Regions from separate parts of the Stutzerimonas sp. 21-1 genome, predicted to be linked through region 2. Evidence: predicted binding sites of a transcription regulator. Region 2 holds the regulator's gene; each other region holds the start of a gene.
What was found. The regulator FliA, encoded in region 2, starts transcription of late flagellar genes. The targets are predictions, from matches to a motif close to CTAAAGTTTNNNNNNNNNNNGCCGNTAA.
Positions count from the first base shown of each region.

Region 1: AC0ZJQ_RS03190 (methyl-accepting chemotaxis protein) is a predicted target of FliA. The motif match lies at 4,588-4,615, and genes of this name have one in related genera.
Region 3: AC0ZJQ_RS08540 (methyl-accepting chemotaxis protein) is a predicted target of FliA. The motif match lies at 2,689-2,716, and genes of this name have one in related genera.

Region 1 is NZ_CM150500.1:664,138-670,984, forward strand. It holds gene AC0ZJQ_RS03175 (hypothetical protein) at 1-592, opposite strand, end outside; gene AC0ZJQ_RS03180 (TIGR03862 family flavoprotein) at 694-1,926, opposite strand; gene bfr (bacterioferritin) at 2,071-2,538, shown strand; gene AC0ZJQ_RS03190 (methyl-accepting chemotaxis protein) at 2,593-4,512, opposite strand; gene cueR (Cu(I)-responsive transcriptional regulator) at 4,672-5,109, opposite strand; gene AC0ZJQ_RS03200 (heavy metal translocating P-type ATPase) at 5,132-6,847, opposite strand, start outside.
Region 2 is NZ_CM150500.1:2,693,081-2,699,927, forward strand. It holds gene AC0ZJQ_RS13030 (chemotaxis protein CheA) at 1-279, opposite strand, end outside; gene AC0ZJQ_RS13035 (protein phosphatase CheZ) at 292-1,086, opposite strand; gene AC0ZJQ_RS13040 (chemotaxis response regulator CheY) at 1,110-1,484, opposite strand; gene fliA (RNA polymerase sigma factor FliA) at 1,558-2,304, opposite strand; gene fleN (flagellar synthesis regulator FleN) at 2,301-3,125, opposite strand; gene flhF (flagellar biosynthesis protein FlhF) at 3,216-4,490, opposite strand; gene flhA (flagellar biosynthesis protein FlhA) at 4,506-6,626, opposite strand.
Region 3 is NZ_CM150500.1:1,728,299-1,735,145, reverse strand. It holds gene AC0ZJQ_RS08555 (carbohydrate porin) at 1-184, shown strand, start outside; gene AC0ZJQ_RS08550 (isocitrate lyase/PEP mutase family protein) at 390-1,226, shown strand; gene AC0ZJQ_RS08545 (SDR family oxidoreductase) at 1,317-2,294, shown strand; gene AC0ZJQ_RS08540 (methyl-accepting chemotaxis protein) at 2,771-4,765, shown strand; partial or broken gene AC0ZJQ_RS08535 (transcriptional regulator) at 4,879-5,127, opposite strand; partial or broken gene AC0ZJQ_RS08530 (TolC family protein) at 5,130-5,375, shown strand; gene arcD (arginine-ornithine antiporter) at 5,545-6,847, shown strand, end outside.

The DNA of each region.
Region 1 (6,847 bases), 2.0 Mb from region 2:
CATCGCGCAGGTAGATGTTGTTGGCCAGCGAGTCGATCAGGGCGTTGAACTGGGAGATGCTGACCTGGCTGCTTTCGATGACGATGGCCACGCGGGTGCCATTGCCGGCAATGCCGAGGCGCTCGCGGTCGCGCTCGGTCACGGGACGGTCCTGGCCGCCGTCGTCGTAGAGGTAGCCGCCGTTCTCGGCGCGGAACAGTTCGATGCGCGACAGCCGCCCTTCGTGGATGGTTTCCAGCCAACCGTAGCCGAGGCCGAAGATCGCCTGCTTCAGGCCGCGGCCGAAGTAGCCGCGACCGCCGCCGATGCCCTGGGCCAGCGGGCTGTGGGCGCCGCCGTAGCTGAGAATGAAGCAGGCGGTGGCGAAGGGCATGCCCTGTGCCTGATCGGTGACCGCCAGCAGGGCGCCGCGGCGGTGGCGTTCATACTGGATGAGCAGCTGCCCGGACACCGCAACGCCGGCCGCCTCCAGCCGGGCATAGCTGTCGTCGCTGTTGGTGAGCAGCTCGACCAGCGCCTTCTCGATCGAGGCGAAGCGTCGGGAGTCGATGTCGATGACGCGTTGATCCACCGGAATTGCATTGACGGCCATCGGCTTGCCTCGCTTTGCATGGGGGCGGCGCGCCGGGACGGATGCAGTGGCGCGCTCGATGCCACTGAAGCTAGCAGCGCAACGCCGGCAAGGCGAGGTGGCTAGTGGTCGCGCAGCCAGCGCAGCATGCCGTCGGCCGCCGCCCGGCCGCTGGCGAAACAGGCGGTCAGCAGATAGCCGCCGGTGGGCGCTTCCCAGTCGAGCATTTCACCGGCGCAGAACACGCCGGGCAGGCGCTTGAGCATCAGCTGCGCATCCAGTTCCTCGAATGGCACGCCGCCGGCGCTGCTGATCGCCTCGTCCAGCGGCCGTGCGCAGACGAGACGGAGCGGCAGCGCCTTGATGGCGGCAGCCAGCGCCGCCGTGTCCTGAAAGGTCGCGGTGTCGGTCAGCTCGCGCAACAGCGCCGCCTTGACGCCGTCGAGTTTGAGCTGGCGATGCAGGTGCTTGGCCATCGACTGCGAGCCACGCGGCTTGGCCAGCGCGCTGGCGACCTGTGCCTGACTGCGATCCGGCAGCAGGTCGAGCAGCACGGTGGCGACGCCGTCGCGGCTGAGCACCTCGCGGATCGGCGCCGAAAGCGCGTAGACCAGGCTGCCCTCGATACCCGTTGCGGTGAGCACGAACTCGCCTTTGCGTGGGGCTTCGCCAGGCAGCGCAAGGCTGACGGTCTTCAGCGGCGCACCGGCGAACTTCTGCTGCAGGTGATCGCTCCAGGCGGGCACCTCGAAGCCGCAGTTGGCCGGGCGCAGCGGCGCAACGCTGACGCCGCGTGCCTGCAGCAGTGGCACCCAGGCGCCGTCGGAGCCCAACCGCGCCCAGCTGCCGCCGCCGAGGGCGAGCAGGGTGGCGTCGGCGTCGAGCAGATGCTCGCCGTCCGGCCCGGCGATGCGCAGCTGGCCGCGCTCGTTCCAGCCCAGCCAGCGATGGCGCGTATGGATGTGCACGCCGCTGTCGCGCAGGCGTCTGAGCCAGGCGCGCAGCAGCGGCGCGGCCTTCATGTCGGTCGGGAATACCCGGCCGGAGCTGCCGACGAAGGTGTCGATGCCCAGACCGTGAATCCACTGGCGCAGCGCATCCGGACCGAAGGCTTCCAGCAGCGGGCGCAGTGCGTCGGCGCGTTCGCGGTAGCGGCCGACGAACGTGGCGAAGTCCTCGGCGTGGGTGATGTTCATTCCGCCGACGCCGGCCAGCAGGAACTTGCGGCCGACCGAAGGCATCGCATCGTAAAGCTCGACTGCGACGCCGGCCTGGCTCAGCACCTCGGCCGCCATCAGACCGGCGGGGCCGCCGCCGATGATGGCGACACGGGACGAGCGGGCGGAACGGGTCATGGCGCAAGCCTGGCGAAAAATGAAGGGCGGGCATTGTAGCGAGTCGTCGTGGCGCTGGCAGCGCGGCTGCCCCGGCAAACTTGACCGCTGCCGGTTCTGCGTCGATGCTTGCGCGCGTGATGCATATCCCGTCGGAGAGAACCCATGAAAGGCCAGGCACCGGTAGTCGAATATCTGAAGGAGCTGCTGCGCGGCGAGCTGGCGGCACGCGATCAGTACTTCCTGCATTCGCGCATGTATGCCGATTGGGGCTTCAGCCGGCTTTACGAGCGCATCGACCACGAGATGCAGGAAGAAACCGAGCACGCCGATGCGCTGCTCAAGCGCATCCTGTTCCTCGAAGGCACCCCGGACATGACGCCCGAAGCGATCAACCCCGGCCACACGGTACCGGACATGCTGCGCAGCGATCTGGCGCTGGAGTACAAGGTCCGCGCCGCGCTGGCCAAGGGCATCGCCCTGGCCGAGCAGCACGGCGACTACGCGACCCGCGACATCCTGGCCGCGCAACTGCAGGACACCGAGGAAGACCACGCCTACTGGCTCGAGCAGCAGCTCGGCCTGATCGACCGTATCGGTCTGCAGAACTACCTGCAATCGCAGGCCAGCTGAGCTGCGTTCACCGCGAGACTGCGCCCGGCGCGTCTCGCGGCCTTCCCGTAGTGCTCAGAGCCGGAAACGGCTCACCATCGTTTGCAACTGACCGCCCAACCGCGCCAGCTCGGTACTCGAGGCGGCGGTTTCCTGGCTGGCCGCGGCGGTCTGCTCGGAAACATCGCGCACATTCACCACGCTGCGGCTGATCTCCTCGGCCACCGCGCTCTGCTCCTCGGCGGCCGCGGCGATCTGCTGGTTCATCGCCTGGATGTTCGACACCGTGCGGGTGATGCTGCCCAGCGAAGCACCGGCACGGCGCGCCAGCTCGACGCCGCTGTCGGTGAGGTCGCGGCTGGTGTGCATGATCGTCGCGACCTCCTGCGTGCCGTTCTGCAGCGCGGCCACCAGCCCTTCGATTTCCTCGGTGGATTTCTGCGTGCGTTGCGCCAGACCGCGCACCTCGTCGGCGACCACGGCGAAGCCACGCCCGGCCTCGCCGGCGCGCGCGGCCTCGATGGCGGCGTTGAGCGCCAGCAGGTTGGTCTGTTCGGCAACCGCGCGAATCACCGTCATCACGCTGCCGATCTTGTCGCTTTCGCTCTGCAGCGCGCTCATCGCCTGGGTGGAGCGTTCCACCGCCTCGGCCATGCGCTCGATCTGCGTGACCACCTCGGTCACCACGCGATCACCCTCGCGGGCTTCGTTGTCCGCGTCGGTGGCGGCCTGCGCCGCCTGTTCGGCGTTGCGTGCGACTTCCTGCACGGTGGCCGACATTTCGTGCATGGCGGTGGCGACCTGATCGGTTTCTTCCTTCTGGCTGTTCACTCCGGCGCTGGTCTGCTGGGTGACGGCGGACAGCTCTTCGGCGGCGGCGCTGATCTGGCTGACGCCATCGCGGATGCCGCCGATCAGCTCGCGTAGGGTCGCGCCCATCTGCTGGATGCCGCGCTGCAGCACGCCGAGTTCGTCGCGCCGCTGAACCGGCGCGGTGGCGCTGAGGTCGCCGGAAGCGATGCGCTCGACGTCGGCCAGGGTGGCGCGCAGCGGCAGGATGATCTGCCGGGTGATCAGCCAGGCGGCGAGCACGCCGAGCAGCAGCGCCAGCAGTGTGCTCACCAGCAGCTGGCTGCGCGCTGCGGCGCTTTCGCTGTCGAGCTGATCGAGCTGGTACTGGTAGAGCGTGTCGCTGATGCGCACGATTTCCTTCTGCTGGTCGGTCATCTCCTGGCGCGACTTGGCGATGGCCTGGATGGCCGCTTCCAGCGACTCGATGGTGGTGCGGTACTGGTCGAGGGCTGCGGCGACGCCCTGGATCGTCTGGCGGTGCGCATCGAGCGCCGCGCCCTGCTCGGCAACGCTGGCCTGCGCGGCGTCGAGCTGCGTGTAGATCGCCTGGGCGGCGGCGTTGCCGGGTGCCGCCATGTAGACGCGCAGCAGGTACTGCGCGCGCTGTACGTCTTCCTTGATGCGGGTGATGGCGAGCAGCTGGGCGAAGCGTTGCGCGTCATCCTCCGGCAGCTGCAGCACGCCTTCGGTGACGCCGGCGGTCAGCTCGTGCAGGCGGCTGGCGGCGGCCTCGATCGAGGTCCGGGCGTCGTTCGCCTGCGCGTAGGCGCGGCGCATGTCGTTCAGCGAGTTCTGGTACTGCGCGTTGTAACCGGCCTGCTCCTTGAGCAGCGCGGCGTCGGCGGGATGCTTGAAGGTGTTGAGCAGTTCGGTCTGCTGGGCGATGTACACGCTCAGGTTCTTGTCCAGTCGCGCGGTCGATTCGCTGTCGCCGTTGGCCAGCATGAATTGCAGGCGGGCGATGCGCAGGTCGGTCAGCGTCTTGTTGAGCTGCGAGATGTCGGTCATCCAGCCGCTGCGCTGGATGACGCCGCCCAGGCTGCCCCAGCCGCTCCACGCGAGGATGACGGTGAGGGTGAGTACGGCGCCGAAGCCCAGCGCGAGCTTCCTACTGACGCCCATGTTTGCAAACCAGTTGTGCATGACAGTCCAACCATGATGAGGAGTTCGTTCCGAACGAGCGGCCTTGTGAGCGGCCCGCCGGTGTCTTCGCTCCTCCTGTCGGCGGTCGACATGCAAACTTGAACGTAAGGCGAGAAATAGTCGCTGCCCGCGCGCCGCGGGCTGGCCGGCGGCGCCGGATCAGCGCTCGGCAGGAGGCGCCGACTCCGCGTCGGAACTGGCTGCACAACAGCCCGCCTCGATGCCGCGCAGGATCGGGCAATCCGGGCGATCATCGCCGGCGCAGTGGTCGACCAGCTCCTGCAGGGTGTCGCGCAGGCCGACCAGTTCGGCGATCTTGCGGTTCAGTTCGACGATATGTCCGGCGGCTAGCGCCTTGACGTCGGCACTGGCGCGCTGGCGGTCCTGCCAGAGCGTGAGCAGCCGGCCGACTTCCTCCAGGGAGAAGCCCAGGTCGCGCGCACGCTTGATGAAGCCCAGGCGGTGCAGGTCGTCACTGCCGTAGCGACGGTAGCCGTTGGCGCCGCGCCCGGCCGGAGTGATCAGGCCGATGGATTCGTAGTAGCGGATCATCTTCGCCGACAGGCCGCTGCGCGCTGCTGCTTGACCGATATTCATGCTGCCTCCGTGTGCTCGTCGTTCAGGGTTTCCAGCGCTTGAGCAGCAGCGCGTTGCTCACCACGCTGACGCTCGACAGCGCCATCGCCGCGCCGGCCACCACCGGGCTGAGAAAGCCCAGCGCCGCCAGCGGAATGCCCACCAGGTTGTAGATAAAGGCCCAGAACAGATTCTGCTGGATCTTGCGGTAGGTGCGTCGGCTGATTTCCAGCGCCGCCGGCACCAGCCGCGGATCGCCGCGCATCAGGGTGATGCCGGCGGCGTGCATGGCCACGTCGGTGCCGCCGCCCATGGCGATGCCGACATCCGCCGCGGCCAGTGCCGGCGCATCGTTGATGCCGTCGCCGACCATCGCCACCACCGCGCCGCCGCGCTTGAGTTCCGCAACGGTGGCGGCCTTGTCCGCCGGCAGCACCTCGGCGTGCACATCGTCGATCTGCAGGGCTTCGGCCACCACACGGGCGCTGCCGCGGTTGTCGCCGGTGATCAGATGGCAGCGGATATGCCGGGTCTTGAGCGCGACGATCGCCTCGGCGGCGCCGTCCTTGAGGCTGTCACCGAAGGCGAACAGGCCGAGCACGCGCGGCTGCGGCGCGGTTTCCACCAACCAGGAGAGCGTCCGGCCTTGCGCTTCCCAGGTCTGCGCGGTGGCAGCCAGCTCGCCCGGTGGCAGACCGTGGTCATCGAGAATCCGCCGGTTGCCCAGCGCCAGCTGGCGCTCGTCGAGGCTGCCGGCGATGCCGCGGCCGGTCAGCGACTGGCTCTGCCGGACGTCGGGTAGCGCGATGCCGAGCGCCGCGCAGCGCTCCAGAACCGCGTGCGCCAGCGGGTGCTCGCTGCCGCGCTGCAGCGCGCCGGCCTGGCGCAGCAGTGCCGTCTCGTCGCCATCGAGCGCCTGCAGGTGGATGATCTGCGGCTTGCCGGACGTCAGCGTGCCGGTCTTGTCGAAGGCCACCGCGGTGACCGCATGGGCGATTTCCAGCGCTTCGGCGTCCTTGATCAGGATGCCGTGGCGCGCCGCCACGCCAGTGCCGGCCATGATCGCCGCCGGCGTCGCCAGGCCGAGGGCGCAGGGGCAGGCGATGACCAGCACGGCGACGGCGTTGATCAGCGCGGTTTCCAGCGCTGCGCCGGCGAGCAGCCAGCCGAGCAGGGTGGCCACGGCGATGACCAGCACGGCGGGGACGAACACCTGGCTGACCTTGTCCACCAGCTTCTGGATCGGCGCCTTGGCTGCCTGCGCGTCCTCCACCAGGCGGATGATGCGCGCCAGCACGGTCTCGCCGCCGAGCGCGGTGGTGCGCACCAGCAGACGGCCTTCACCATTGATCGCGCCGCCGGTGATGCGGTCGCCGGGGCGCTTGTCGACCGGCAGGCTCTCGCCGCTGATCAGCGCCTCGTCGGCCTGGCTTTCGCCTTCGAGCACCTCGCCATCCACCGGGAAGCGCTCGCCCGGCTTGACCAGCACCCGATCGCCCAGGCGCAGCGCGGCGATCGCCACGTCTTCCTCGCGGCCATCGACGACGCGCGTGGCGCGTTCCGGGCGCAGCGCCTCCAGCGCGCGGATCGCCGCGCTGGTCTGGCGCTTGGCGCGGCTTTCCAGGTACTTGCCGAGCAGCACCAGGGCGATCACCACCGCCGAGGCCTCGAAGTACAGGTGCGGCATCTGTCCGGCCGGCGTCGCCCACCACTGGTACAGGCTCAGGCCGTAGCCGGCGCTGGTGCCGAGCGCGACCAG
Region 2 (6,847 bases):
CAGCACCACGTCCATCAGCTCGGAATCCACCCGGCGCTCGCCCTTGCGCAGAATGTCGAAGACGTTCTCGGCGATGTGGCAGCATTCCACCAGCTCGTTCAGCTGCAGGAAGCCCGCCCCGCCCTTGACCGTATGGAACCCGCGAAAAATTGCATTGAGCAACGCCATGTCGTCGGGGCTGCTTTCCAGCTCCACCAACTGCTCTGACAACAGTTCGAGAATCTCGCCGGCCTCTACCAGGAAATCCTGGAGGATTTCTTCATCGGCGTCGAAGCTCATATTGCAATTCCCCTAAAAGCCCAGGCTCGAAAGCAGATCGTCCACGTCGTCCTGTCCAGATACGACGTCCTCACGTATATCGGCATGCATCTGCGGACCTTCACCGTTGGAAGGCTCTTTCTCTTGTTTTTTCTTTTCCTGCTCGGCACGCATCGCGTCGCGGTCGTGCTGGATGCCGGCCACGCGATCGACCTGCCCGGCCATTGCCACCAAGTTGACCAGATTGCTTTCCAGCTCGGTGATGAGCCGCGTGACGCGCTTGATCACCTGCCCGGTCAGGTCCTGGAAGTCCTGTGCCAGCATGATTTCGCTGAGGTTCTGCGACAGCTGACTGCCATCGTTCATCGAGCGCTGCAGGTACTGGTCGATGCGCCGGACCAACTCGCGGAACTGCTCGGCGTTCATCTCGCGGCGCATGAAGCGCTGCCAGTCGGCGGTCAGGCTCTGGGCTTCGTAGCTGACGTAGTTCACCAGCGGCGCCGACTCCTCGACCAGATCCATGGTGCGGTTGGCGGCCTTCTCGGTCATCGCCACCACGTAGGAAAGCCGGTCGGTCGCATCGGTGATCGGCGACGGATCCCCGCCTGTGGCGCAGGTGTCCATCTCGAGCTTGACGATCGCGTTGTGCAGTTCGCGGGTGAGCTTGCCAACCTCTTGATAGAGTCCCTGATTACGGGCCTGGTTGAGCTCGTTGAACATTTGCGCCGCCTCATCGAAGCGGCCCTGCTGCAGGCTTTCAATCAGCTGCGGTGCATTGGCCTGCAGAGTCGCTTCGAACTCCGCCAGGCGTTGGTCTGCTTGCGTCATAGTGCCCTCGCGGCGTTACTGCTTCAGCCGTTGACGCGCTCGAAGATCTTTTCGATCTTCTCCTTGAGCACCTGGGCAGTGAAAGGCTTGACGACGTAACCGTTAACGCCGGCCTGAGCCGCTTCGATGATCTGATCGCGCTTGGCTTCGGCCGTCACCATCAGCACCGGCAGGTGCTTGAGGCGCTCGTCCGCACGTACGTGGCGCAGCAGGTCGATGCCGCTCATGCCCGGCATGTTCCAGTCGGTGACGAGGAAATCGAAGCTGCCGCTCTTGAGCATCGGCAACGCAGTGGTGCCGTCGTCGGCCTCGGCGGTATTGGTGAACCCCAGGTCTCGCAGGAGGTTCTTGATGATTCGTCTCATCGTCGAGAAGTCATCGACGATGAGGATTTTCATGTTCTTGTCCAAGTCGACCTCCGTAAATCCCAAAATCTCGGCAACCGAGCACGTCTCGCAGTGAGGGTACCAGTCAGCTCGCCCGCCATTCGCCGAGGCGGGCACGCAGACGGGCGGCGCACTGGCTATGCAGCTGACTGACCCGCGACTCGCTGACCCCGAGCACCTGACCGATTTCCTTCAAATTCAACTCTTCGTCGTAGTACAGCGACAGCACCAGCTTTTCGCGTTCGGGCAGGTTGGTGATGGCATCAGCCAGCGCCTGCTGGAAACGCTCGTCCTCAAGATCGCGAAACGGCTCGGAATGAGTGCTGGCGGCATCGTCGTGCAACTCGCCATGTTCGCCGTCCTGCAACAGGTCGTCGAAGCTGAACAGGCGGCTGCCCAGGGTATCGCCGAGAATGCCGTAGTACTCATCGAGGCTGAGCTTAAGTTCGGCCGCAACCTCGTGATCTTTAGCGTCACGTCCGGTTTTCGCTTCGATGGCGCGAATCGCCTCGCTGACCATGCGCGAGTTGCGATGCACCGAGCGTGGCGCCCAGTCACCCTTGCGCACCTCGTCGAGCATGGTGCCGCGGATGCGGATACCGGCGTAGGTTTCGAAGCTGGCGCCCTTGCCGGCGTCGTACTTCTTCGCTGCCTCCAGCAGGCCGATCATCCCGGCCTGGATCAGGTCGTCGACCTGGACGCTGGCCGGCAGGCGTGCGAGCAGGTGGTAGGCAATGCGCTTGACCAGCGGCGCATACTGGTCGATCAAACGATGCTGGGCATCCTTCGCCTGAGCCTTGCTGTAATACATAGCGAATCCAGCAGCCGTCATTCGTGAGTGTCGTTCGCCGGCCTGATCAGGCGCTCGACGAAGAATTCAAGATGCCCGCGCGGCGTGGCCGGCAGCGGCCAGGTGTCGACCTTCTGCGCGATGGCCTTGAAAGCCAATGCGCATTTCGACCGCGGATAGGCCTCGTAGACTGCACGCTGCTTCTGTACGGCCTTGCGCACGGCTTCGTCGTAGGGAATCGCACCGACGTACTGCAGCGCGACGTCGAGGAAGCGCTCGGTGACCTTGGTCAGCTTGGCGAACAGGTTGCGCCCTTCCTGCGGGGCGTGCGCCATGTTGGCCAGCACGCGAAAGCGGTTGATGCCGTAGTCGCGGTTGAGCAGCTTGATCAGCGCATAGGCATCGGTGATCGAGGTCGGCTCGTCGGTAACCACCAGCAATACCTCATGTGCGGCGCGCACGAAGCTGACCACCGCCTCGCCGATACCGGCGGCGGTGTCGATGATCAGTACGTCGAGATCCTCGATCTCGCTGAACGCCTGAATCAGGCCGGCGTGCTGCAGCGAGGACAGCTGCACCATGCTCTGCGTGCCGGATGCAGCCGGCACGATGCGAATGCCGCCCGGCCCCTGGATGAGCACGTCGCGCAGGTCGCATTCACCGGCGATCACGTCGGCAAGCGTGCGCTTGGTGGTCAGCCCCAGCAGCACGTCGACATTGGCCAGCCCGAGGTCGGCGTCGAGCAACACCACCCGCCGCCCGAGTTCGGCCAGCGCCAGTGCCAGATTGACCGACACGTTGGTCTTGCCGACGCCACCCTTGCCGCCGGTCACCGCAATCACCTGTACGGGATGCATACCCATGTTCAAACGCCTATATGTTGCTCGGCCTGCAAGGCCGGCGATGCATTCAGCTCGAATGCATCAGGTTTATCCGAGTAACGCACTGCCGCTTCAGCCCGCTCGCCGCGATGATTCGTTGTACAGGCCGGCGAACATATCGGCCATCGTTTCCTCGCTCGGCTCCTCGCCAGATTGCAGGCTCACCGCCCGACTGACCAGCTGATGACTGCGCGGCAGGTGCAGGTCATCGGGAATACGCGGCCCGTCGGCGAGGTAGGCTATCGGCAGGTGCTGGCTGATCGTTAGTCCGAGCACGTCGCCGAGCGAGCCGGCCTCGTCGAGCTTGGTCAGGATGCAACCGGCCAGGCCGCAGCGACGATAGTTGTGCCACGCCGCCTTGAGCACCTGGCTCTGGCTGGTGGCGGCCAGCACCAGGTAGTTCTTCGATTTCACGCCACGATCGGACAGCGCTTCCAGCTGCATGCGCAGTGTCGGATCGCTCGCCGGCAGACCGGCCGTGTCTATCAGGATCACGCGCTTGCGCGCCAGCGGCGCCAGCGTCTTGCCCAGCGGCTGCGACGGGTCGATCTGCACCACCGGCACATCGAGAATACGACCGAGCGTCTTCAGCTGCTCCTGCGCGCCGATGCGGTAGTTATCCATGCTCGCCAGCGCGATGTTCTGCGCGCCGTACTTCAATACGTAACGGGCCGCCAGCTTGGCCAGCGTGGTGGTCTTGCCGACACCGGCCGGTCCCACCAAGGCGATTACCCCGCCCTCTTCCAGCGGTTCGTGCTTGGTGACCTTGATCGCCTGCGCCAAGTGCGCCAGCAACATGCGCCAGGCCTGACGTTGATCAGCGATGGTGGCGACCTTTTCCAGCAGGCTGCGCGACAGCTCTGCCGGCAGGCCGAGACGCTGCAGGCGGCGCCAGAGCCCGGCCTGCTGCGGCCGCCGGCTCTGCTCCTGGCCCCAGGCGATGGAGCCGAGCTGCACTTCGATCAGCTCACGCAGACCTTGCAGTTCGGTGCACATGCTCTCGAAGGCACGCGTATCGACCGGCGCACTGGCAGCGGGCTGCGGCGCGGCGGCCGGCTGCTCGTCAAGCAGTTGACGGTCCTGGCCCGCCTTCACGCGGCTCGGCGCGCTCAGTTCGGCATGTGCCGAGGCGATGCGCGCCTGCGTCTTGCGCAGCTCGGCTTCCAGCACGGGGTTGGGCTTGTTCGCTTCCGGCGCGGCCTGCATCGGGTAATCGAGCACGGCAGTCAGCTCGACACCGCCGGCGACCCGGCGATTGCCGATGATCACGGCATCGGCGCCCAGCTCATCACGCACCATCTTCATGGCGATGCGCATATCGGCGGCGAAGAAACGTTTGACCTGCATGGCCTGCACCCTCGATTAATTCTGACCCACCGTCGCAACGATGGTGACCTGCTTGTTGTCCGGAATTTCCTGGTAGGCCAGTACATGCATGTTCTGTACGGCCAGCCGGGCGAAGCGGGACAACATCGCGCGAACCGGTCCGGCCACCAGGAGGATCGCCGGCTTACCGAGCATTTCCTGGCGCTGCGCCGCTTCTACCAGCGACCGTTGCAACTTCTCTGCCATTCCCGGCTCCAGCAGGATGCCATCTTCGGCACCCTGTCCGGCCTTCTGCAGGCTATTGAGCAAGATCTGTTCCAATCGCGGTTCCAGCGTGATCACAGGCAGCTCCGGCTCTAGTCCCACAACGTTCTGCACGATTGCGCGAGAAAGCGCGACGCGCACTGCCGCCACCATCGCGGCGGGATCTTGACTCTTAGTGGCGACATTGGCGATGGCTTCGGCGATGGTGCGGATGTCACGCACCGGTACCTGCTCCTGCAGCAGCGCCTGCAACACCTTGAGCAGCGTGGACAGCGACAGCATGCCCGGCACCAGCTCCTCGGCCAGCTTGGGCGAGCTGCGCGCGAGCAATTGCAGCAACTGCTGGACCTCCTCATGGCCAAGCAGTTCATGCGCGTGCTTGTACAACACCTGATTGAGGTGGGTGGCAACCACGGTACTGGCATCCACCACGGTATAGCCGAGCGACTGCGCCTGGTCGCGCTGGCTACCCTCGATCCACACCGCATCCAGCCCGAACGCCGGGTCCTTGGCCGCGATGCCGTTGAGCGGCCCGAACACCTGGCCCGGGTTGATCGCCAGCTCGCGGTCCGGGTAGACCTCCGCCTCGGCCAGGCTGACGCCCATCAGCGTCAGGCGATAGGCATTGGGGAGCAGATCGAGGTTGTCGCGGATATGCACCGACGGCATGAGGAAGCCCAGGTCCTGCGACAGCTTTTTGCGCACGCCCTTGATCCGCGCCAGCAGCTGGCCGCCCTGGTTGCGATCGACCAGCGGAATCAGCCGGTAGCCGACCTCCAGACCGACCATGTCCACCGGCGTGACATCATCCCAGCCCAGCTCCTTGGTTTCCGCCGCGCGCTGCGCTGGCAGCAGCTCCTGCTGCTTCTGCACTTCCTGCTCGGCCTGCTGCTTGACGCGCTTCTGCCGGTACCAGATCCAGTAGGCGCCACCGGCGGCGAGCGCACCGAGGCCGAGGAATGACAGGTGCGGCATGCCCGGCACCAGGCCCATCGCGATCATGATCGCGGCCGATACCGCCAGCGCCTTGGGCGAGGCGAACATCTGCCGGTTGACCTGCTGGCCCATGTCCTCGGAGCTGGTGACCCGCGTCACCATGATCGCCGCCGCGGTGGACAGCAGCAGCGAGGGGATCTGCGCCACCAGACCGTCACCGATGGTCAGCAGCGCGTAGACCTTGCCGGCTTCGGCGAAGCTCAGGCCGTGCTGCGCCATGCCGATGCCCATGCCGCCGAGCAGGTTGATGAAGAGGATCAGCAGACCGGCGATGGCGTCGCCGCGCACGAACTTGCTGGCACCGTCCATCGAGCCGTAGAAGTCCGCTTCGGAAGCCACCTCGACCCGGCGCTTTTTCGCCTCGGACTGATCGATCAGCCCCGCGTTGAGGTCGGCATCGATCGCCATCTGCTTGCCGGGCATCGCGTCGAGGGTGAAGCGCGCGCTCACCTCGGAAATCCGCCCGGCGCCCTTGGTGACCACCACGAAGTTGATGATCATCAGGATCGCGAACACCACGATACCGACCACGTAGTTGCCGCCGATCACCACGTTGCCGAAGGCTTCGATCACGTGACCGGCCGACGCGCCGCCTTCGTGGCCGTGAATCAGCACCACCCGGGTGGATGCGACGTTCAACGCCAGACGCAGCAAGGTCGCCACCAGCAGGATGGTCGGGAACACCGCGAAATCCAGCGGCCGCAGCGCGTAGACACTGACCAGCAGCACGACGATCGACAGTGCGATGTTGAAGGTGAACAGCACGTCGAGCAGGAACGGCGGCACGGGCAGCATCATCATGCCCAGCATCACCAGCAACAGCAGCGGCACCCCGAGGTTGCCGCGGCCGACACTCGTCAGGTTGTTGCGCATGTTGATGAGTTGCGTGCGATCCAACGTGGCCCCCAGCAGAAAGTTTTTTGACGCCCGATGCGCCCTGCCGTGGGCTATAGCAAGAAGGGGTCCAACTTGGCGGCGCAGCGGCGGACTGGCGGACGCGGGCCAGTTGAACTCAACTGAAGCAGGCGCTACGGGACGTCTCGCCGCCTGCGGGCGAACCCGACCGGTGTCGCGCAGTCAGACCTTCGACCGGCGGAACCGCTCCGCCCGGCCCAACC
Region 3 (6,847 bases), 960 kb from region 2:
CCGGCTGCGCGAACAAGGCGAGCCGGTACCGGACAGGGAATATCCGGCCGAACTCTACTACCGCATCGCGGTGACCCCGGCGGTTTCGCTGAGTCCGAACATCCAGTACTTCCACCAGCCCGGCGGCTACACGGATGAGCGGGACAGCGTCGTATTCGGCTTGAAGACCGTCATCAGCTTCTGAGCTGCTGCACTGAAGGGCGCCCTTTGCGAAGCACCCGTCGTGCGCCAATTGGCGAGTTGAGACTAGGCTTGCTGGTCTGACTCGCCTGCATCGAACCGGTGCCACGTTTGCCCGCCCCTTCGTTCTTGCCCTCGCCGGCAGCGCAGCCTGGTTGCGCTGCCGGCGAGCCCGGAAGGCGAAAGACGGCGGCGCCAAGGAGAACTTCGTGAACCCTCCCAGTGTTTCGCAAAAGCGCGCCGCCTTTCGCGCGCTGCATCAGTCCGGTTGTTTCGTGCTGCCTAATCCGTGGGATGCCGGCAGCGCCAGCGTGCTGGCCGGGCTCGGCTTCAAGGCGCTAGCCACGACCAGTTCGGGCTACGCCTGGTCGTGCGCCCGTGCGGATGGCCAGCTACCCCGCGACGCGGTGCTGGCGCACCTGCGCTGCATGGCCCAGGCCACCCACCTTCCGCTGAACGCCGATTTCGAGAGTGGCTTTGCCGACACGCCCGAAGGCGTCGCTGAAAACGTGCGTTTGGCGATCGAGACCGGCGTGGCCGGCCTGTCCATCGAAGATTCGACCGGCGATGCGCAGGCACCGCTGCGCGGCATTTCCGAGGCGGTCGAGCGCATCGCGGCCGCGCGCGCGGCGATCGACACGCACGGCGGCGATACCGTGCTGATCGGCCGTGCGGAAACCTTCTTCGTCGGTCGTGCCGATCTCGACGACGCCATTTCGCGCCTGCAGGCCTATGCCGCTGCCGGCGCTGACTGCCTCTACGCACCGGGTATCCGCACACGTGAGCAGATCGCCGCCGTCGTCGCCGCGGTCGCGCCGAAGCCGGTCAACGTGCTGATCGGCTGGGACAGCGAGCTGACCGTGCAGGACCTCGCCGACCTCGGCGTCCGACGCATCAGTGTCGGTGGCGCCCTGGCGCGGGCGGCATGGGGCGGTTTTCTGCGCGCCGCACGCGCCCTCGCCGAGCACGGCCGCTTCGACGGCTTTGCCGACGCCGCCTCCGGTGCGGAACTCGACGCGCTGTTCGGCAAGCCGGACCGGCCGTGAAACGCCAGATAGCGGGGATTTGCCGCTTGGTGAAGGGAACCCTGTGCCACCGCGTGCCTCTACTGCTCGAACGCTTGCAAGGCGAAACGAATGAACAACCCTGACCGTCCGGTGGTAGTGATCTGCGGTGCCAGCGCCGGTGTCGGGCGCGCCACGGCCCATGTTTTCGCCGCTGCCGGCTACGCCATCGGCCTGGTCGCACGCAGCGACGAGGGTCTGGCGCTGACGCTGGAAGAGTTGCAGCCCTATGAGGTCGCGACGCTGGCGATCAGTGCGGACGTGGCCGATGCGCAACAGCTGAACAGCGCTGCGCGTCGATTCGAGGCCGAACTCGGTCCGGTCGACGTCTGGATCAACGCGGCGATGGTGACGGTATTCGCGCCGGTCGACCAATTGCTGCCGGAAGAGATACGGCGAGTCACCGAAGTGACCTACCTGGGCACCGTGCACGGCACGCTGGCGGCGCTCGAGCTGATGCGTCCGCGCAACCGCGGGCTGATCATCCAGGTCGGTTCGGCGCTGGCCTATCGCGCCATTCCACTGCAATCGGCCTATTGCGGCGCCAAGTTCGCGGTGCGTGGTTTTACCGACTCGCTGAGGTGCGAGCTCATCCATCACGCCAGCAAGATCAGGCTGTGCATGGTTCAGCTGCCGGCGATGAACACGCCCCAGTTCGACTGGGCGCGCAACAAGCTCGGCAAGCGCGTTCAACCGGTCCCGCCGATCCACGATCCTTACGTCGCGGCGCGAGCCATCTTCAATGTGGTGAACGCGCCGCCGCGCGAGTTGTGGCTCGGGGCGCCGACCATCAAGGCGATCATCGGCACGCTGTTTTTTCCGGGGCTGCTCGATCGGCTCCTGGCGCGCAGCGCCTGGTCCGGCCAGATGAGCGGCGACACGGAGCTGGCACCGCAGGCGGGCAACCTGTTCGAGCCGGTCAACGGCCTGCACGACGCGCGCGGCCGGTTCGATCGCAATTCGCGCCAGCGCGCGTGGGGCCTGAGTTCGAGCCATGTCATCGCCGTGCTGATCATCGCCACCGCCCTGGTGGCCTTGTTGATTCCGTAGCACGCACGGCCCGGTCCTTCTTCATTGAAAACCGGGGTCGCAGGTCAGCTCATCCATGACCTTCACCCCGCACCTTTCGATGCGTTGCGCCTTGCGGCCGAGCAGCGCGTCACCGTGCCCGCCAGTTTTGCTTAGTCTGCCGCTGACGGCGGATCTCCCTGATTTGAAAGGCATTACCGAACAGAAAACACTCAATTCGCAGCCAGCACCCGGCCAGCAAGGCGTCGCGCGAGTTGTTCTCGAGATATCAACGCCGTTATCCACAGCATCTGTGGATTAATCCCGGTTACCGTTCGAGTCGAATTTCATCAGTTCAATGCAGCCGCACTGTGGCGATAGCCCCACGGCTCGGTTCGGGCAGTTCTCGTGTAAGCGGACCGCCGGTCAGCCGAAGCTCATGCATCGCACCCACGCGCCGATAGAACGCCATCGCCACGCCCATCCGCCGGGCCGGCTGTCTTAATGCTGAGGATTAGATGTTCGCTTTCAACACGATAAAGGCGCGTTACACCATCACCTTCATCGGCTTCGTGCTGCTTGTCATGCTGCTGACGATGCTTGGCATCCAGCGCTTCGTCGCGCCACAACTCATGGCTGCGGGCGAAACCATCGTGATGTCGCAGGTCACCGAAATCGGTGAGCACATCGCGATGGAGCTGGCGCGCGTCGAAGCCCAGGCACGCAGCATTACCCAGACCGTGCCGATGCTGGAAAGCGATGAGATCGACCGCATCCTGCCTGGCCTGATCGATCAGTACGGTGACGTGAAGGTGTTTGGTGGCGGAATCTGGCCCATGCCGGGTGCGCGAACCGCCGGACAGGATAAACACAGCACCTTCTATCACCGCGATCCGGCGGGAAAACTGATCGTCAACACGCACTGGAATTCGGCCGAATCGCTGAACTACTTCGAGCAGCCCTGGCACCGTGGCGGCATGCAGGCTCCGCGCGGGAAATGCGTCTGGGCCGCGGCCTACAAGGACGACGCCAGCGCCGAGCCACGTACCAACTGCGCGATGACCATCTACCAGAACGGCACCGCCTGGGGCGTTTCGACGATCGACCTGACGCTCGGCTTCTTCAATCGACTGGTCGCCGAGAAGCAGGATGAGATCGGCGGCGAGGTGATGGTCGTCGAGGCCGACGGCAAGATCCTCAGCAACCAGCCGCAGCTGCCGGGCGACATGGTGCTGCGCAACGTCGCGGAGCTGGCCGGCCAGTCGCCGTTCATCGCCACCATCCAGCAGGCGCTCGCGGGTCGCTCGCAGCAGGAGCACACGACCTACAGCGCCAAGGACGGTGAAGCATTCAGCTTCTTCCTGACACCGATCGAAGGCACGCCCTGGCTGCTGGCGGCGGCGTTGCCCACCGCGCAACTCGAAGCGCGCAGCGATGCCATGCTCAAGACGCTCGCATCGCTGCAGATTCCCATGGTCGTCGTGCTGCTGGCGCTGATGATCGTCGCCCTCAACCAGCTGATGAAGCGCCTCGGCGTGCTGCGCTCGAACATCGATGCGCTGTCGGCCGGCGACGCCGATCTGACCAAGCGAATCGCCATCAAGGGCGATGACGAAGTCGATCAGGTGGGACGTTCGGTCAACGGTTTCATCGGCTATCTGCAGAAGATGATGATCGACGTGAGCGACGCCACCACGCAGATCCACAGCGAGATCGGCCAGCTCAAGCAACTGTCCCGCACGACCAACGAGGCCCTGGCGCGGCATGCGCTGGAAACGGACCAGGCCGTCACCGCCATCAACGAAATGAGTTCGACGGCCGAATCCGTTGCGCAGAGCGCCAGCGATACCGCCACCTTCACCCAGACCGCCAATCACAACGCGCTCTCGTCGAAGCGGGTCGTCGACGATGCCTCCGGCAGCGTTCGGTCGCTGGTCAGCGAAGTTGAAAGCGCAACGGCGAAGGTGCAGGCGATGGAGGCCGACGCGCAGCGCATCAACGACGTGCTGGGCGTCATCGGTGACATCGCCGGACAGACCAACCTGCTGGCACTGAACGCGGCCATCGAAGCCGCGCGTGCCGGCGAGCAAGGCCGCGGCTTCGCCGTGGTCGCCGATGAAGTCCGCGCCCTGGCCGCACGTACGCAGCAGAGCACCTCGGAAATCAACGAGACGCTGCAGCGTCTGCAGGAAGCGGTCGGTTCCGCCGTGCAGGCCATGGAACAGACCAAGGTCAGCTGCCAGGCCACGGCGGACAAGACCGCCCAGGTCACCGTCGGGCTGGACGAGATGGCCGGCTCGGTGGTGCACATCAACGACCTGAGCACGCAGATCGCCACAGCCGCCGAGGAACAAAGTGCGGTGGCCGAGGAGATCAACCGCAACATGGTAGCCGTGCGGCAGGTCGTCGATGAGCTGGTGGAAAGTGGCGTGAGCGTCGACCGCAGCGCCGAATCGCTGCTGAACACCAACGGGCGCCTCACGGCTGTCGTCAACCGGTTCAAGGTGCGCTGAGTGCCCTCGGGGCATGGCGCTACCGCCATGCCCAACCTGCCCGATTCCAAGTGGCGCCTGCCGCAAGGGAGGCAACAGCCGTTTGGCCTCCTGCGCCGGCAGTGCGGATCAGCTCAGCGGGTTATGGCTGCGCCATCGAGGAACATCCGCTCGAGCATGCCCGCGGAACTGGAGCTGGCCGCACGCCCGCGGCGCTCGGCATCGACCATGCCGTATATCAGTGCGAGAAAGAGTTCGGTGAAGACCGCCGCGGTGATGTCGATACGCAGCACCCCAGCCTGCTGTCCGCGGAGGAAGAAGGCGTCCAGCGCATCGCTGTAGGGCTGCCAGCGGCCGTCGACAGCCGGGTCGAGGCTGTCCGGGCCTGCGTCGTGAGGAAACCGCACGGCGGAACCTGGCCAATACCAGCAACGCGACGCTGAAGCTCGCCAAGGCGCGCTACGAGGGCGGCGTGGATAGCCACCTGCGCTACCTCGATGCGCAACGTAGCCACTTCACCAATGAGTCCGACTACATCGAGACCAGCACACGACGACAGATCGCCCTGGTCGACCTGTTCCGCAGCCTGGGCGGTGGCTGGAGCAACGGCGCGCCGCTCGCGAATCGGTGAAGGCTGCGTCAGCGCTTCGCGGTAAGCATCGCCCGCACTGAGACGAACAGGATGAAACGCACTATGTGGTCAATACTCAGCGAACAGCCGTAACGCTGACTCAGGTCATTTCCGACGCAGCGATACAAGCGCTTGATAGCTGGGAATCGACGATAGGGAGCGTTTTCGAATGTCTCAATCTGCGCAAAAGCTGCGCCTGAGCGCGCTGGTTGCACTCGTGGTCGGCTCGATGATCGGCGGCGGTATCTTTTCGCTGCCACAGAACATGGCGGCCAGCGCCGGCGCTGGCGCCGTGCTGATCGGCTGGGCAATCACCGGGGTCGGCATGCTCACGCTGGCGCTGGTGTTCCAGACGCTGGCGAACCGTAAACCCGAGCTGGACACCGGCGTCTATGCCTACGCCAAGGCAGGCTTCGGCGACTACATGGGCTTCTCGTCGGCCTGGGGTTACTGGATCAGTGCCTGGATCGGCAACGTGAGTTACATGGTGCTGTTGTTCAGCACCCTCGGACTGTTCTTCCCGGCCTTCGGCGAGGGCAATACCGGGCTGGCGATCGCCTGCGCGTCGGTATTGCTCTGGGCCATCCACTTCCTGGTGCTGCGCGGCATTCGCGAGGCGGCCTTCCTCAACCTGATCACCACCATCGCCAAGGTCGTCCCGCTGGTGCTGTTCATCGTGCTCGCTGCGCTGGCCTTCAGGTTCGACATTTTCGTCGCCGACTTCTGGGGCAAAGGCAACCTGGAGCTGGGCAGCGTCATGAACCAGGTGCGCGGGATGATGCTGGTCACCGTCTGGGTATTCATCGGTATCGAAGGCGCCAACATCTACTCGGCGCGGGCGCAGGATCGACGGGACATCGGCAAGGCGACGGTGATCGGCTTCTATGGCGTACTGCTTCTGCTGGTGCTGGTGAACGTGCTTTCGATGGGCATCATGAGCCAGCCGGAACTGGCGGCGTTGAAGAACCCGTCGATGGCCGGCGTGCTGGAGCATGTGGTCGGGCGCTGGGGGGCCTTGCTGGTCAGCGTCGGCCTGATCGTCTCGTTGCTCGGCGGCCTGCTGGCCTGGACGCTGCTTTGCGCCGAGATTCTCTTCGCCGGCGCCCGGGATCACACCATGCCGGCGTTCCTGCGCAAGGAGAACGCCCGGCAAGTCCCGAGCAACGCGCTGTGGCTGTCCAACGGGCTGATCCAGCTGATGCTGGTGATCACCCTGTTCAACGACGCCACCTACCTCAAGTTGCTGTACCTGGCGACGTCGATGATCCTGGTGCCCTACTTCTGGTCGGCTGCCTATGCGGTACTGGTGAGCTGGCGCGGCGAAAGCTACGAGAACGAACCGGGCGAGCGCCGCAAAGACCTGCTGATCGCTTTGGTCGCGCTGCTCTATGCCGCGTGGCTGCTGTATGCCGGTGGTGTTCAGTACCTGCTGCTGTCGGCCCTGCTCTATGCCCCTGGCGCGTTGCTGTTCG